Regions from separate parts of the Streptomyces sp. CA-288835 genome, predicted to be linked through region 3. Evidence: riboswitches for the same ligand, from Rfam matches in the RefSeq annotation. Region 3 holds a riboswitch; each other region holds the start of a gene.
The links. Region 3 has a riboswitch for cobalamin ahead of ACQEVY_RS21870 ((2Fe-2S) ferredoxin domain-containing protein). Riboswitches for the same ligand answer to the same signal wherever they lie in the genome.

Region 1: another riboswitch for cobalamin. It lies ahead of ACQEVY_RS15155 (ribonucleoside-diphosphate reductase subunit alpha); the one in region 3 lies ahead of ACQEVY_RS21870 ((2Fe-2S) ferredoxin domain-containing protein).
Region 2: another riboswitch for cobalamin. It lies ahead of ACQEVY_RS01050 (CbtB domain-containing protein); the one in region 3 lies ahead of ACQEVY_RS21870 ((2Fe-2S) ferredoxin domain-containing protein).

Annotation. Positions count from the first base shown of each region.
Region 1 covers NZ_JBNJMW010000001.1:3,391,324-3,396,521, reverse strand. Annotated here, with positions in the region: gene ACQEVY_RS15155 (ribonucleoside-diphosphate reductase subunit alpha) at 1-2,312, opposite strand, end outside; cobalamin riboswitch at 2,457-2,597, opposite strand; gene ACQEVY_RS15150 (hypothetical protein) at 2,700-2,939, shown strand; gene ACQEVY_RS15145 (GNAT family N-acetyltransferase) at 2,946-3,449, opposite strand; gene ACQEVY_RS15140 (nucleoside hydrolase) at 3,574-4,563, opposite strand; gene mctP (monocarboxylate uptake permease MctP) at 4,847-5,198, opposite strand, start outside.
Region 2 covers NZ_JBNJMW010000001.1:216,802-221,999, reverse strand. Annotated here, with positions in the region: gene dhaK (dihydroxyacetone kinase subunit DhaK) at 1-440, opposite strand, end outside; gene ACQEVY_RS01060 (four-helix bundle copper-binding protein) at 613-984, shown strand; gene ACQEVY_RS01055 (histidine phosphatase family protein) at 1,128-1,697, opposite strand; cobalamin riboswitch at 1,829-1,970, shown strand; gene ACQEVY_RS01050 (CbtB domain-containing protein) at 2,008-2,241, shown strand; gene ACQEVY_RS01045 (CbtA family protein) at 2,267-3,022, shown strand; gene ACQEVY_RS01040 (acyl-CoA dehydrogenase family protein) at 3,181-4,359, shown strand; gene ACQEVY_RS01035 (carbohydrate-binding protein) at 4,980-5,198, shown strand, end outside.
Region 3 covers NZ_JBNJMW010000001.1:4,867,953-4,873,150, reverse strand. Annotated here, with positions in the region: gene ACQEVY_RS21890 (hypothetical protein) at 251-667, shown strand; gene ACQEVY_RS21885 (DUF6069 family protein) at 916-1,326, opposite strand; gene ACQEVY_RS21880 (TetR/AcrR family transcriptional regulator) at 1,323-1,934, opposite strand; gene ACQEVY_RS21875 (alpha/beta fold hydrolase) at 2,206-3,249, shown strand; cobalamin riboswitch at 3,457-3,645, shown strand; gene ACQEVY_RS21870 ((2Fe-2S) ferredoxin domain-containing protein) at 3,684-4,103, shown strand; gene ACQEVY_RS21865 (ABC transporter substrate-binding protein) at 4,173-5,162, shown strand.

The DNA.
Region 1 (5,198 bases), 1.5 Mb from region 3:
CGCAGGTAGTACGTCGTCTTCAGGCCCGACTTCCAGGCGTACGCGTACATCGAGGAGAGCTTGCCGATGGTCGGCGTCTCCAGGAAGAGGTTCACGGACTGGGACTGATCCAGGAACGGGGTGCGGGCGGCGGCCATGTCGATCAGGCCGCGCTGCGGGATCTCCCACGCCGTGCGGTAGAGCCGTCGTACGTCCTCGGGGATCCAGGTGAAGTCCTGCACCGAGCCGTTCGCCTCGCGCAGTGCCTCGCGGGTGCGGGCGTCCCAAACACACAGCGCCTTAAGCTCGTTGACCAGGTACGAGTTGACCTGGAGGAACTCGCCCGACAAGGTCTCGCGCTTGAAGAGGTTGGAAACCTGCGGCTCGATGCACTCGTAGACGCCGGCGATGGAGGCGATCGTGGCGGTGGGCGCGATGGCGAGGAGGAGGGAGTTGCGCAGGCCGGTGGTGGCGATGCGCTCGCGGAGGGCCGACCAGCGCTCGGGCCAGGTGAGTTCGACGTCGTAGTGGTCGGGGTGCAGTACGCCCCGGGCCGTACGGGTCTTCTCCCAGGCCGGGAGAGGGCCGCTGCGCTCGGCGAGGTCGGCGGAGGCTTCGTACGCGGCGAGCATGATGCGCTCGGCGATGCGGGTGGAGAGGGCCTTTGCCTCGGCCGAGTCGAAGGGAAGCCGCAGCTTGAAGAAGACGTCCTGGAGGCCCATCGCGCCGAGGCCCACCGGCCGCCACTTCGCGTTCGACCGGCCTGCCTGCTCGGTCGGGTAGAAGTTGATGTCGACGACGCGGTCGAGGAAGGTGACGGCGGTACGGACGGTGGAATCGAGCCGTTCCCAGTCGAGATCATCGGTCGATGTATCGACAAAGGCACCCAGATTGACGGAACCCAAGTTGCAGACCGCGGTCTCCCCGTCGTCCGTCACCTCCAGGATCTCCGTGCAGAGGTTGGAGGAGTGGACGGTGTGGCCGGGCAGGGCGGTCTGGTTGGCGGTGCGGTTGGCGGTGTCCTTGAAGGTCATCCAGCCGTTGCCGGTCTGGGCGAGGGTGCGCATCATGCGGCCGTACAGCTCGCGGGCGGGGATGGTCTTCCTGGCGAGACCGTCCGCCTCCGCCTTGCGATAGGCGGTGTCGAACTCCTCGCCCCACAGGTCGACCAGTTCGGGCACGTCGGAGGGCGAGAAGAGCGACCACAGGCCGTCCTCGTCGACCCGCCGCATGAACTCGTCCGGGATCCAGTGCGCGAGGTTCAGGTTGTGCGTACGGCGGGCGTCCTCACCGGTGTTGTCGCGCAGCTCAAGGAACTCCTCGATGTCGGAGTGCCAGGTCTCCAGGTAGACGGCCGCGGCACCTTTGCGCCGGCCGCCCTGGTTCACGGCGGCGACCGAGGCGTCGAGGGTCTTCAGGAACGGGACGATGCCGTTGGAGTGCCCGTTCGTACCGCGGATCAGCGCACCGCGGGAACGGATCCGGGAGTACGCGATGCCGATGCCGCCCGCGTGCTTCGAGAGCCGGGCGACCTGGTGGTAGCGCTCGTAGATCGAGTCCAGCTCGTCCTTCGGGGAGTCGAGGAGGTAGCAGGACGACATCTGGGGGTGGCGCGTACCGGAGTTGAAGAGGGTGGGGGAGGAGGGCAGGTACTCGAGGCGGCTCATCAGGCGGTAGAGCGCGGCGACTTCGTCGACGGACCGGGCGCTGTCGTCTTCGGCCAGTCCGCTCGCCACGCGCAGCATGAAGTGCTGTGGCGTCTCGATGACGTTCCGGGTGATCGGGTGCCGCAGGAGGTATCGGCTGTGGAGCGTACGGAGCCCGAAGTAGCCGAAGCGGTCGTCGCCTTCGGGGTCGATGAGCGCGTCGAGGCGAGCCGCGTGGATCCGTACGAACTCGGCGGTGCGGTCGGCGATCAGGCCCTCGCGGTGCCCGGCCACGACCGACTCGGAGAAGGACCGCACGCCCTGCGAGGCGGCCTCGGCCGCGATGCCGATGGCCAGCAGCCGGGCAGCCAGCGTCGAATAGGCGGGGTCCTCGGAGATCAGGCCCGCGGCCGCCTCGGTGGCCAGCTCACGCAGCTCCGCCACGTCCGCACGGGCGGACCGGACGCGCAACGCCGCGGCGGCGACCCGTCCGGGGTCGGTGTCGGGGAGGTCGGCGGTGAGGTCGGTCAGGGTCCGCAGCAAATCAGAGGGGCGGCCCGAAGGGCCTCCGTTGAGGGCGGTGGTGGGAGACGGGCGGGCGGTTCCTGGTCCGTCGGCCTCGGCCCTGTCCTGCTGCTGGTCCAGGGGCGCGTTCGCTGAGACCGGATCGGCCGGCGCGATGGTCACGTGGGGCTCTCCCTCGCTCGGTAAGGGGCCAGCGTGGAGAGGGGGTTCGGGGGCACACGGGCGTACGCGCACTGTGGCAGCGGGACGCCGCGTCCACCGGCCCACTCCGCGAGGCCCGGACGTCATGGTCACCCGGGCCGCACCGGCCTGGGCACGCTGCCGGCAGGTCCTCGGACTGACGCTCGCGCACGGCCCGTCCCGGGGACAGACATGCACAAGTACACCGTTGCGGGACAGTTCCGGATTCGCACCGGATTCCGCTGCGGCGGCAGCGAGGATGAGCATACATGTTGTGTTGGGCTTGGGGAGTGCACCCCACATGTTGTGTTGGTGTGGCGGAGCCTCGGTGGGACGCGCGGGCGCGGGGCGTTGCGTTACGGTGCCTCCATGAGGCCGGAGACCATCAGCTTCCGCCCGGACGACGAGACGTATAGCGAGCTGGAAGAGCTGGCTGCTGCCTGGCGCGTCACTCCGGCGGAGGCGATCGGAACGGCTGTGCACGAGGCGTACGTGCGTGAGCAATACCGGCGCGCCGCCGCCGAGTTGGACGAGTGGCGCAACGACCCTGCCTATCAGGCGGAGGTCGCTGACGCGCGAGTGGAGGTTGAAGACTCGCGCGTGTGGTGACGGCTTCTACAGCTCCAACTCGTAGGCCAGCAGGTTCAGGTCGTCGAGGTGGGGGATCGGGTTCCAGTCGCGTTCTGGAGTGCGGGTGAAGCCGAGGCGTTCGTAGATGCGGTGGGCTGCGTGCATGGCGCGCTGGGTCGACAGGACGATGCCTACGCAGCCTTCGGCCCGTGCGCGGTCCATGCAGGCGCGTACGAGGGCCTCTCCGATGCCCCGGCCGCGAGCCTCCGGGGCGACGGCGAGCATCCGTATCTCGGCCTCGCCGGGTTCCGCGATGTCGGCCATCGGTCCGCCGGAGGGTACGAAGGTCACGCCGCCCAGCACGCGACCGTGCTCGACGGCGACCAGCACCTCGGCCGCGGCGGCGCGCTTGGCGACGTTCCGCAGCTCGCCGAGGTACTCGTCGCTCTCTCCGAAGTCGAGCAGACCGTCCCCGAGATAGGCCTGCGCGGTGATCTCACCGAGGGTTTCGTACTCCTCCGGGGCTGCTTGCCTGATCGCGATGTCCATGCGGTGCAGTGTGCATCACGGGTGTGACAGCGGCTTGTGGTTTTCCCTGCGCTGGGGCTCAGTACGGGCTCACCGTGCGGGGATCTCGGTACGGGGACTCAGCGCGGGGGTTCAGTGAGGGATCTCAGCCCACACCCGGCCACTGCTGCAGCGTCGCCACGAAGTCCTTCACGAAGTCGCGGGGTCCCGGGCCCAGCGCGACGCTGCCCGTGATGGACAGGCGGGCGGTGAGGGTGGGGGAGTCGGCGTAGTAGACGCGGTGGGCGCCCGCGGGGGCGAACACGGTCTTGCCGCGGGTGAGTTCGCTCGCCGACTCGACGATGACCGCGCCCTCCGCGGCCGTGATGAACGACTCGTCCGCGCACACGCCCACCGCGAGCGGATCGTGCAGCGGGCAGGCGTCGCCGCCGCCGTGGAGGCGGTACGCGTCCATGTACACCCGCAGCAGGCGGGCGGCCAGGGCCGTGCCCGTGCCCGCCGCCTCCAAGACGGCCAGGTCGGCGGGGCGGAGGAGCCAGCGGAGCGAGGCGTCCAGGTCGACCATCGTGAACGGGATGCCGGACGAGACGACCACCTCGGCGGCGTCCGGGTCGGCCCAGATGTTGAACTCGGCGACCGGGGTGATGTTTCCGGGTACTTGCGCGGCGCCGCCCATGAACACGAACTTCTTGACGCGGTGGGCGAAGGCCGGGTCCTCGAGGAGGGCGATCGCCACGTTGGTGAGCGGGCCGGTGGCGCAGACGGTGAGGTCGCCCTCGTACTCGCGGGACAGTCGTAGCAGCGCCTGCGCCGAGGACTCCGTCAGGTGCGGGGCCGTGGAGTCGGGCAGTGTCTCGTTGCCCAAGCCTGCCTTGCCGTGGAAGGCGGACGCGGACGTGTAGGGGAGGCGGGTCAGGGGGCGGCCGGCGCCTCGGTGGACCGGTATGTCGGCGTCGATGCGCATTGCTCGGGCGAGGGCTCGGGCGTTTCGGTAAGTCTGCTCGGCGGGGAGGTTGCCTCCCACGGAGGTGTAGGCCTTCAGGTCCCACAGCCCTGTACCGAGGAGGTACTGGAGGGCCAGGGCGTCGTCTATGCCGGGGTCACTGTCGAGGACGATCGGTGAGGGAGGGGGCACGGTGACCAGCGTAGCGGCGGGCGGTTGTGCCGCTGGGGGGAGTTCGCCCCCGCCGCCCCTACCCGTCCCATACCAAGGGGCTCCGCCCCTGGACCCCGTTGGGGGCTTCGCCCCCAGACCCCCCATCGGCCTGGCGGCCTCGTCCTCAAACGCCGGACGGGCTGAAATCAGCCCGTCCGGCGTTTGAGGACCGGGGTCTGGGGCGGAGCCCCAGGGACGGGAATGGGTAGGGGCGGCGGGGGCGAAACACCCCCCGGCCCCACCCCCTTAGTGCCCCACCCCCTTAGTGCCCCGCCCCCGCCGTAGCCGGCGGCAGCTCCACCTGCACCCCCGCATCCCCCGCATCCGCCGTGTAATCCCCCGGCGACGTCTCGTCGACACCATCAGGCGCCTTCGCCGCGCGCAGCACGAACGTCAGGATCACCGTCACCACCACGTTCAGGACGAACGCCGTCAGCCCGATGTACCCCATCTCCCCGAGCCCCGGAATCTCCGCGTTGGAGCCGCCGAAGTGCTTCTGGGTCGGCGAGGCGACCCCGTACGCGGCCACCGTGCCGTACACCATCCCGACCACCCAGCCCGCGAGCAGCGCCCAGCGGTGGAACCAGCGGGTGAACAGGCCGCCGACCAGGGCG
Region 2 (5,198 bases), 4.7 Mb from region 3:
CGCCCCGCCGTGTAGAGGCTGTCGGTCACCGCCACATCGTCGTTGACGAGTACCTTCGCCACCTGGATGCCCTCGTCCTCGGCGAGCTCCGCGGCCATGTCGAAGTTGAGGACGTCCCCGGTGTAGTTCTTCACGATGAACAGCACGCCGGCGCCGCTGTCCACGGCGGCGGCCGCCCGCACCATCTGGTCCGGCACCGGGCTGGTGAACACCTCTCCCGGACAGGCTGCCGACAGCATCCCCGGACCCACGAACCCGCCGTGCAGCGGCTCGTGCCCCGAACCACCGCCGGAGACGAGCCCCACCTGCCCGGCGACCGGAGCGTCCCGCCGTACGATCACCCGGTTCTCGACATCCACGGTCAGCTCGGGATGCGCGGCCGCCATGCCCCGCAGCGCGTCCGTGACAACCGTCTCCGCGACGTTGATGAGCATCTTCATTCCGTACCTCCGGGTGAGGTGAGCAGCCGTGGCCGCGTCCTGGATCTCTCAAAGCCTGCGGGTCAAGTATCGATCGCCGAGTGCGGTTGGGCACCGGTGGGAACGGCGGATCTCGTGCCCTCTTGGTGACGCCGCCGGGTTTGACCAAGCGGCGTACGGCAACTCGGTCAGCGTGTCAGCGACAGATCAGCAGGAACTCGTCCGTTTCCTCGAGGACCGGTTCGCCTGTGCGCAGGCGTGTACCGAGTGCGCGCGGGTGTGTGCGCTGCGCGCGAGTCTCGCCGATCTCGACGGTCCCGAAGACCAGCAGCTGCTGCGGCGCAATAGCATCATGTGCGCGGAGGTCTGCGACGCGACCTGCCGTGTGCTGGCCGAGCAGACCTGGCAGGACGAGGCCGGAACACGCGCCCAGGTCGAGTGGTGCCGCGCCGTCTGCCTGGAGACCGCGCACGTCTTCGACCGGAACCCGGACGCCGAAGAGGGCGCACAGGCCTGCCGGGACTGCGCGCGTGCGTGCACGGAGTTCCTCGCCCAGCTGAGGTGACGAGCCGGCTGTGGCGACAGCCGCCCCGAGGTGACGGACCCTTGCCCAGCCTTCGGCTCGCCCATCAGCACCCGAGCGCCCGCGTTGCTGTGATGACATCCACCCCGAGGCGACGGACCGCCGCCCAGCCCTCGGCGCACCCGTCAGTCCCCGAGCGCCCGGCCCACCCGTACGTTCCAGCGCCCGGCCCGCCCGCTGAGCTCCGTCGCCGTCAGTGGTGGTACGTCGATCCGCCAGAACGCCGGCTCCGGAGCACCAAGGGCCCGTACCACCACGGCCCGTACGATCTCCGGCTCGACAACGGCGAGGGTCCGGCCCTCGAACTCCCCAGCCACGTCAAGCCACTTGGCCACCCGGTCGCACAATCCGCGTACGGATTCACCGCCGTGCGGGGCGTACGACGGATCCGCCAGCCAGCGCGCGACCGCCTCAGGCTCCTCGGCGCTCACCTCGGCCAGGCTCGCGCCGCGCCAGCGACCGACGTCGAGTCCCGCCAACTCCGGCTCGTCCGCGGCGTCGAGACCGAGCGCGGCGGCCGTCTCGCGGCAGCGCACCCCTGGGGAGACCAGGGCACGGTCCGTAGCGGGCAGCGAACCCGCGGCCGCCTCCGCGAGCCGCAGCCCGGAGGCGTCGAGGGAGCATCCGTCATCGAAACGCGCCTCCCGCAACGCGGCACTGATCGCTGGTGAGATCAACATCACTCGGCTGGTCATCGGCCCACTCTCGTACTCAAACGCCCGCTCAAAGCCCTTGCCCGCACCGGGAATTGGGGCGTGACCAGGACAACGGCGCACGCTCCGGCACCGCGTGCGCCCTTGGCCGCCTCCCCGCTTCGCGGTACGGTCACGTCGAAATTGACGACGGTTCGACGGAAGCCGGTGAGGATCCGGCACGGTCGCGCCACTGTAAGCCCGTACCGACCGCCACCCACCAGGGGCGGTTTCGGCCGGGTAAGTCAGACCCGTGGCCGTCGTCCTGTGCACCACCAAGATGGGACGCGAGTTCCCCAGGAGGTCCTGCCACATGGCGCAGTCCGTCGCTCAGCCGAGCGCAACCAACCCCGCCGCACCGGTCGCCGTGCCGGCCACGCTGCCGATCGGCGCGATCGCCCCCTGGGCGGTCTTCTTCGGCATCCTGATGCTGGTCCTGCTCTACTTCGTCGGCGCCGAGCAGGGCGCCACCTCGCTGCTCTCCGGTGAAGGAGTGCACGAGTGGGTGCACGACGCCCGCCATCTGCTCGGCTTCCCCTGCCACTGACGGCGACGAGGAAGCGTACGAGCACATGGATTCAGCAACCGTCAGAAACCTCCTGGTGCGTGGCATGCTCGCGGGACTCGCCGCGGGCCTGCTCGCCCTGGTCGTCGCCTATTTCCTCGGCGAACCACGCGTCGACGAGGCCATCGCCTTCGAGGAGGCCCACGCCCACGAGCACGGCGGCGAGGAACTCGTCAGCCGCACCATGCAGTCCACCGCCGGCCTGAGCACCGGCGTCCTCGTCTACGGCGTCGCGTTCGGCGGCATCGCCGCCCTCGCGTACTGCTTCGCACTCGGCAGGATCGGCCGCTTCGGGCCGCGCGCGAGCGCGCTGCTGCTGTCGACCGCGGGCCTGCTCGCGGTCTACGTCGTGCCGTTCCTGAAGTACCCCGCCAACCCGCCCGCCGTCGGCGACCCCGACACCCTCAACGAGCGGACCACGCTGTACTTCCTGATGGTCGTCCTCAGCGTGCTGCTGGCCGTCGGCACGGTGATCCTCGGCAAGCGCCTATCGCCACGCCTGGGCAACTGGAACGCCACTCTCTCCGCGGGAGCCTTCTTCGTCCTCGTCGTGGGCTTGGCGTACGCCTTCCTGCCCTCGTACAACATGGTCCCGGAGGGCTTCCCCGGCACCCTGCTGTGGCAGTACCGGCTCGCCGCCCTCGCCATCCAGGTGACCCTGTGGACCGCGTACGGCCTGGTCTTCGGGTACCTCGCGGAGCGCGTGCTGGCTCCACGTACGGCTGCCGCCCCGCCCGAGGGGGCTACAGCCGTCGCGCACTGAGCCGTTGAACAGGAAAAAGGCTCCCGGCCTCGGCCGGGGGCCTTTTTCCTCTGTGTTCGACCCTCCCGTGTGTTCCCAATTTCTGAAACAGGTTCTACGGTGTGCGCCGTCAGGACCGGGCGGCCGGAACGGCAGGCCAGTGGGAGCCAGGAGGCGCCGTGCATCTCGAATACACGCCGGAGCAGCAGGAGTTGCGCACCGAACTGCGCGCCTACTTCACCGAGTTGGTACCGGAGAACGTGCACGCCCGGTACGCCGACCCGGCCGCGCAGAAGCGGTTCTACCGCGAGACCATCCGCCGGCTCGGCTCCGACGGCTGGCTCGGGGTGGGCTGGCCGAAGGAGTACGGCGGGCGCGGGCTGAGCCCGATGGAACAGTTCATCTTCTTCGACGAGGCCGCCCAGGCGGGCGTACCTCTGCCCCTGATGGCGCTGAACACGGTCGGCCCGACGATCATGCAGTTCGGCACGGATGAGCAGAAGGCGTACTTCCTGCCGAAGATCCTCTCCGGTGAGATCGACTTCGCGATCGGCTACAGCGAGCCGGACGCGGGCACGGACCTGGCCTCCCTGAAGACGCGCGCGATCAGGGAGGGTGACGAGTACATCGTCAACGGCCAGAAGATCTGGACGACCAACGGCGACACGGCCGACTGGGTCTGGCTGGCCGTCCGTACCGACCCGGACGCGCCCCCGCACAAGGGCATCACCATGCTCCTCGTACCGACCTCCGACCCCGGCTACTCCTGCACCCTCATCAACACCCTCGCCTCGCATGACACCACCGCGAGCTACTACGAGAACATCCGCGTCCCCGTCTCCCGCCGCGTCGGCGAGGAGAACAAGGGCTGGCGGCTGATCACCAACCAGCTCAATCACGAGCGCGTTACCCTCGCCGCCCACGGCACCATGGCCATCCGCGCCCTGCACGACGTACAGCGCTGGGCCATGGAGACCAAGCTCGCCGACGGCCGCCGCGTCGTCGACCTGCCCTGGGTGCGCCGCCGCCTCGCCCAGACCCACACGAAGCTCGACGCGATGAAGCTCCTCAACTGGCAGATGGTGAACGCCGTTCAGGAAGGCACCCTCACCCCCCAGGACGCCTCCGCCGTGAAGGTGTACGGCTCCGAGGCGCGCCGGGACGCGTACGCCTGGCTCATGGAGATCGTCGCCGCGGCCGGAGCCCTGAAGGAGGGCTCGGCGGGCGCGGTCCTCCATGGCGAGCTGGAGCGCGGCTACCGCTCGGCCGTGATCTTCACCTTCGGCGGCGGGAACAACGAGATCCAGCGCGAAATCATCTCGTGGATCGGTCTGGGGATGCCGCGGGTGCGTCGCTGAGCGGCTGTGACGAGGCTTTCTAGTTGGCATAAAAGCGGGATAGTTGGCACTGAGCGGAGCGCTTGGCCTGACGCGCGATGGGCTTGGCTTGTTGGCGTCCTGGGCCCGCTGATCTGCCAATTCCTCAGGGTCAGCGCAACTGGGCCGTGCGGGGCTGAGGCGGCGGCCGATACTGAGGTCGCCGGCGTCCCGGATGTTGAACGGCGCCAGGCCGATCCTCTGGGCGCTCTCGCCGCCCATCTGTGTCAGGCGGCGGCGATCACGTACCCGTCTGCGTCCCGCCAATCCGGGGTGGAGACGGCACCGAGTCCTGACGGGGCTCGGGCCCTTCGCGACTTTTTCCACAACACGCCGATAGCCTGGCTGGCCCGGAAGAAAGTATGGACACATTGGGCTGAAGTCTTCTAGCCTTGTCGGCGGACCATCACGGTCGTCGATGTGACCCGACAGCGCGGTAGCCATCGACTTCTCCTGTTTCCGAGCGGTTGCCCCCGCTCGGCGTAGTGGCCTGCTGAAGCACACCCAGCGGGCCGAAGCGGCGACATCCCGCTACGGCATCGGCGCGGCAGCGCGCGCCCCAAGCCTGGCAGACACCTGTTCAGGAAGGGGACTGTGTTGTCATGTTCATGAAAATCAGGGCTGCGGCCGCACGTTGGCCGGCCATCGGTTCGGCTCTGCTCCTGGTCGCGGCCGCTCTCACCGCGGCCGTGTCCAGTGCGACCCCGGCCTCGGCGCACCCGATCAACCCCGCCGACTTCCAGCAGGTCCAACTGGCCCGCGGGGTCCCGGAGGTCGGTGAGCCGATGTCGCTGGCCGTACTCGCCGACCGGTCGGTGCTG
Region 3 (5,198 bases):
AGTGCCGGCAGGCTGTCCAGCAGTCGATCACGCAAGCAGAAAGTTCCTCTGACCAGCGAGAATAAGGATTCTTGAGGCCCTTGTTCCCGCGTCCGTCGGAGGCACTTCCCAGGTGAAGAAGCGTATCGGGTGAGTTAGGCCGTCTCTTTCGGATCATCGAATCCTTGGTGTGTGAGCGCTCATCGGTTGGGCACCTTCGACGGCTTCTGTAGCCTGGCGTTGATCTTGTGTCGGGGGAGCTGAGCTGACCGTGGTGAACATCCTGTCCGTGGCCATCGGTGCCGGTTTCGGCCTCATAGGGGCCGTGTTCGGTTCTTGGTTCACCGCGCGCCGACAAGACCGCATGTGGCTTCGCGAACAGAAGCTCAAAGCCGGGATCGGATTCAACACTGCCGTGACTCAGCTGATCGACTACCTCCGGGAATCACAGCTGAGTGACGACGGTGCCGGGGGTAACGAGCTGTCGGGCCGGATGCAGGAAGCCCGGTCGGCCCTCTACCTGGTGTGTGCCGACGACACCGTCGAACTCGCCGACACTCTCGCGCGTCGGGTCTGGAAGTCCCGGCCCAGTGAGGGCAGGGACGATCGCAGGGTCGAGCACCAGGAGACGTTGGACCTACTTCGCCGCTTTACCCGTCAGCTCCGGCGAGAGATCGCCAGGACGTAGTCTCAGGCGCATCAGCGATCGGACCAGAGGAAGATGCCTGTGATGTGGAGTCCGGCCAGGTAGTTGGTGCGATCTTCTCGTAGCGCGTGGCGATGCCTCGTCACTGCTTCAGGCGGTTCGCCGGTGGTGCGGTTGCATCGCTGTTCATCTCGGTCGTGGTGGGCACTCTGACGGTCATCCCCGGCCGCGCGACGCTCTGGCAGGCTGCTTCCATCTGGTGCTGTTCGTGGCGTACTTGGTGCTGGCGGTCACCCCCTGGCGGCACCCGCTCCCGCCCCGGGGGATCTGCCGCCCAGCCCCGGGATCAGGACCGCCGCCACCGCCAGGTGCATCAGAGCGAGGGAGACCCGGGTGCCGCCGTCCATGCCGTCGCCGATGAATGGCAGGAAGGAAAGGGCCAGTACGGCGCCGGCCACCCCGGTCCAGATGGCGTGGGCGCGCCGCGCCCCGAACCGCTCCAGGGCGGCCAGCAGTCCCCAGCCGGAGAGCGACGCGAGCAGTGCGACGACCGCCACGGGCACGGCGCCGATGTCGAGCGTCTGCTCGCCGTCGGCGATTCGCAGCCGGTGCCCCAGCAGTGGGTCCGCGACCAGCCACACCAAAACGGGGGCCAGGACGGCCAGGGCCGTGACTCCCAGGCGCCTTTTCCGCTCGCTCACTTGGCGCCCCCCGAGAGCGCCCCGTGCAGGAAGACCTCGACCAGCTCCTGCGGGGTCAGGTCGGGCTCGTCCTCCGTACGCGGCTGGGTGAAGAGCAGCCCGAAGAAGAGGGCCGCGATCTGCTCCGGCGGCCGGCGCAGGGCCGCCTTGTCTGGCTCTAGCAACTCCACAAGGGCCGCGCGGATACGGGTCATCGACTCGTCGCGGCCCGCGCCGCGTACCGTGCCGGGGTGCTTGCCGCCGCGATGTCCCAGCGAGCCGAGGATCGCGCCCATCCTGTCCATGTGTGCCTGCAGCGCCTCGGCCGCCTCCGCGAGCCGGTCGGGCAGCGGCTGGGATACGTCGATCGCGTCGAGCTCGCGGACCGCGTGCTCGGGGGAGAGCGCCTCGGCCATGCAGGCCTGCAGCAGCTCGTCCTTGTCGGCGAAAACCCGGAAGATCGTGCCCTCGCCGATGCCCGCGGCGCGGGCGATCTTCGCGGTCGTCACCGCGGCGCCGTACTCGGCGATCAGCGGGATCGCGCTCTGGATGATCATCGCGCGCCGCTCCTCCGGCAACATGCCGGGGGCGCGGCGGCGGGTGGTCTGGTTCTCCTTAGGGGCTGTCATGACCGCAAGAGTACGGAGTGAGTACTCACTCCGTCAATGAGTGAGTACTCACTCCGCCCATCTCTCGGGTGGCGAGAACGGGCGCCTGCGCCAGCACTCACTCGACGATCCAGCTTGCCGTCCGCCACTGACAACGCCCTTTCCGTACATGTCGGTTCGCGCGGTTAGCGGAGGCGAAACCTCGCCGAAATCCCTTGTGGGACAAGGGCCCTACGCTGGAACCGAGCGCCTGGAGCCGTATTTTCCGCGGCCCGGAACGGGAGGTGAGCCGGTGGTCGACGTCCCGCGACAGCGCCCGCGGCGCACCATGCGGCTGCGGCCGGTGGGCGACGGAGAACTACGGCTGCACCACCGCGTCGTGCACGGCTACCGCCGTGCCTACCGCATGGCAGGCCAGGGCCCGGTACTCGTCCTGATCCACGGCATCGGCGACTCCTCGGCGACCTGGGCCGAGCTCATCCCCGACCTCGCCCGCACCCACACGGTGATCGCCCCCGACCTGCTCGGCCACGGCGCCTCGGAGAAGCCCCGGGCCGACTACTCGGTCGCCGCGTACGCGAACGGGGTGCGCGACCTGCTGTCCACGCTCGACATCGAACAGGCCACGCTGGTCGGGCACTCGCTCGGCGGCGGCGTCGCCATGCAGTTCGCGTACCAGTTCCCGGAGCGCACGGAGCGGCTGATCCTGGTCAGTGCGGGCGGCGTGGGCCGCGAGGTGAATCCCGTCCTGCGGGCGGTGTCGCTGCCCGGCGCCCATCTGATGCTCTCCGCGCTGCGCCTGCCCGGCATGGGTGTGCAAGCACGCCTGTTCGCCCACCTGATGCGACTCCTCGACACCGATCTGGGCCAGGACGCACCAGAGTTGCTCACCCTCGTGGACGCGCTTCCCGACGCGACCTCGCGCAGCGCCTTCATCCGTACCCTGCGCGCCGTGGTCGACTGGCGCGGCCAGGTGGTGACCATGCTCGACCGCTGCTACCTCACCGAGGGCATGCCCACGATGCTGATATGGGGCGACCGGGACAGCGTGGTGCCCGTACGGCATGCGTACGGGGCGCACGAGGCGATGCCCGGCAGCCGCCTGGAGATCTTCGAGGGGGCCGGGCACTTCCCGTTCCACACCGACCCCGCGCGGTTCCTCTCCCTCGTCGAGGAGTTCACGCGTACCACCGGACCGGCCGACTGGAGCCGGGAGAACTGGAGCGGACTGCTCCGCGCCGGACGTCCGGGCAGCGCGGCGGGACAGCCGGACACCGCGCAGAACCGGGCCGTGGAGCGGGGCATGAGAGAGGCGAGCGAGCGCAGCGCGACGTGATGCCGCGCGGCCCGGTCTCTTCGGAGGCCTTCTCATCTAGCCCAAACTTGCCAGGACTTCGGGTGACGACCCGAGCGGGGAAGCCTTCCTCGCCGAAAGCGGGCGTTCCCGGAAGCGCCACAGAGTGCGCGTCAGCTTCGCTTGTCGGGCAAGAGGCTGTCGGGCAAGAGGCGTAACACCCCCTAGGTACGGCCCTGATGACGCGCCGTGTTCCAGATGCGATGATGCTCGGCGACAAGGCGACGGCGGACGAGGAAGCCGGTGTGAATCCGGTGCGGTCCCGCCACTGTGATCGGCGAGCGGATCCCGAACAGGCCACTGCCCGAAGGCGGGTGGGAAGGCCGGGACGAGCTTCGACCCGAGAGCCAGGAGACTCACGCGGTCGCCTCCTCGACGAACCCGGGGCGGATTTCCCCGGAGGAGGGTGGTTCGGCATGCCCGTGAGGCCGGCCGAGGAGGCGTACGAGAGCCCGGAGGGCAGAGGACCGGTCGAGGCGAGACCGCCCGGCCCGGTGCCGTGCCGGGTCGTCGTGTGCCGGGACTGCTGCTGCGGCAGCCCCAAGGTGACCGGCGTCGATCACACGGCGCAGACCGCGCGCCTCCGTGAGGCCGCCCCCGTACGCGTCTCCGCCTGCCTGGACGTGTGCGATCAGGCGAACGTGATCGTCGTACAGCCCTCCGCCGCCGGACGGGCCGCCGGGGCGCGGCCGGTCTGGCTCGGCCTGGTCAACGACCCGGCCGCGACCGAGGACATCGCCGCCTGGGTGCGGGCGGGCGGCCCCGGCATCGCTCCCCGGCCCGAGATCCTCGACCTCTACGCCTTCACTCCGCCTCGGCGCCGCGCGGTCTCCTGAGACCGGCAGCCCGCGCGCCGACCGTCCGCGCGCCGACCGTCCGTAGCACCCGTACGAGAGGAACTCCCTATGACGGGCCGACGCCCGCTGTCCTACCTGCTGGCCATGGCCACAGCTCTGCTGATCTCCGGATGCGGCACAAGCGCCCAGGACAACGCCGGTGGCGCCAAGGGCCCGGCCGCGAAGGGCTTCCCGGTCACCGTGTCCAACTGCGGGGTGAAGACGACGTTTCAGCGCCCGCCGCAGCGCGCGGTGTCGCTGAACCAGCACGCGACCGAGGTGATGCTGGCGCTCGGGTTGGAGAAGTCGATGGTCGGCACGGGCTATCTCGATGACGAGATCCTCCCCGAGTACCGGGCTGCCTACGACAAGGTCAAGGTGCTGTCGAAGGAGTACCCGTCGTACGAGACGCTGCTGGCCGCCGAGCCCGACTTCGTCTACGGCGGCTGGGCCTCCACCTTCGACGAGAAGGAGGGCCGCTCCCGTGACGCCTTCACCAAGGCCGGCATCAACACCCGCCTCAACCTCGAGGAGTGCCCGTCCGGGCCGGTGACCATGACCTTGATGGACAAGGAGATCCGCGAGGTCGCCAAGGTCTTCGGCGTCCCGGCGCGGGCCGAGCGGCAGATCGAGCGGCTGCACGCCACCCTGGACGAGGTGGAGGAGCGGCTCGAGGGCGTCGAGCCGGTCAAGCTGTTCGTCTACGACAGCGGCGACAAGACCGCCTTCACCGCGGGCGGTGCGGGCATCGGCAACGACATGATCGAGCGGGCCGGCGGGGTCAACCTCTTCGCCGAGCTCGACAAGCCCTTCGGTGACGTGTCGTTCGAGCAGGTGGCCGAGCGGGCGCCCGAAGTCATCGTCATCTACGACTACGGCGACCAGACCGTGGCGCAGAAGAAGGAGTTCCTGCTCGCCAACCCGGCGCTGAAGGACGTACCCGCCATCAAGAACCAGCGGTTCGCGGTGCTGCCGCTGTCCTCCACCGTCCTGGGCGTACGGGTGCCCGCGGCCGTGGAGGCGCTGGCCCGTCAGCTCCACCCGGACCGCTTCCGGTGACCGGTGTGACGGAGCCGGCCGCCGCCGGTCGAGACG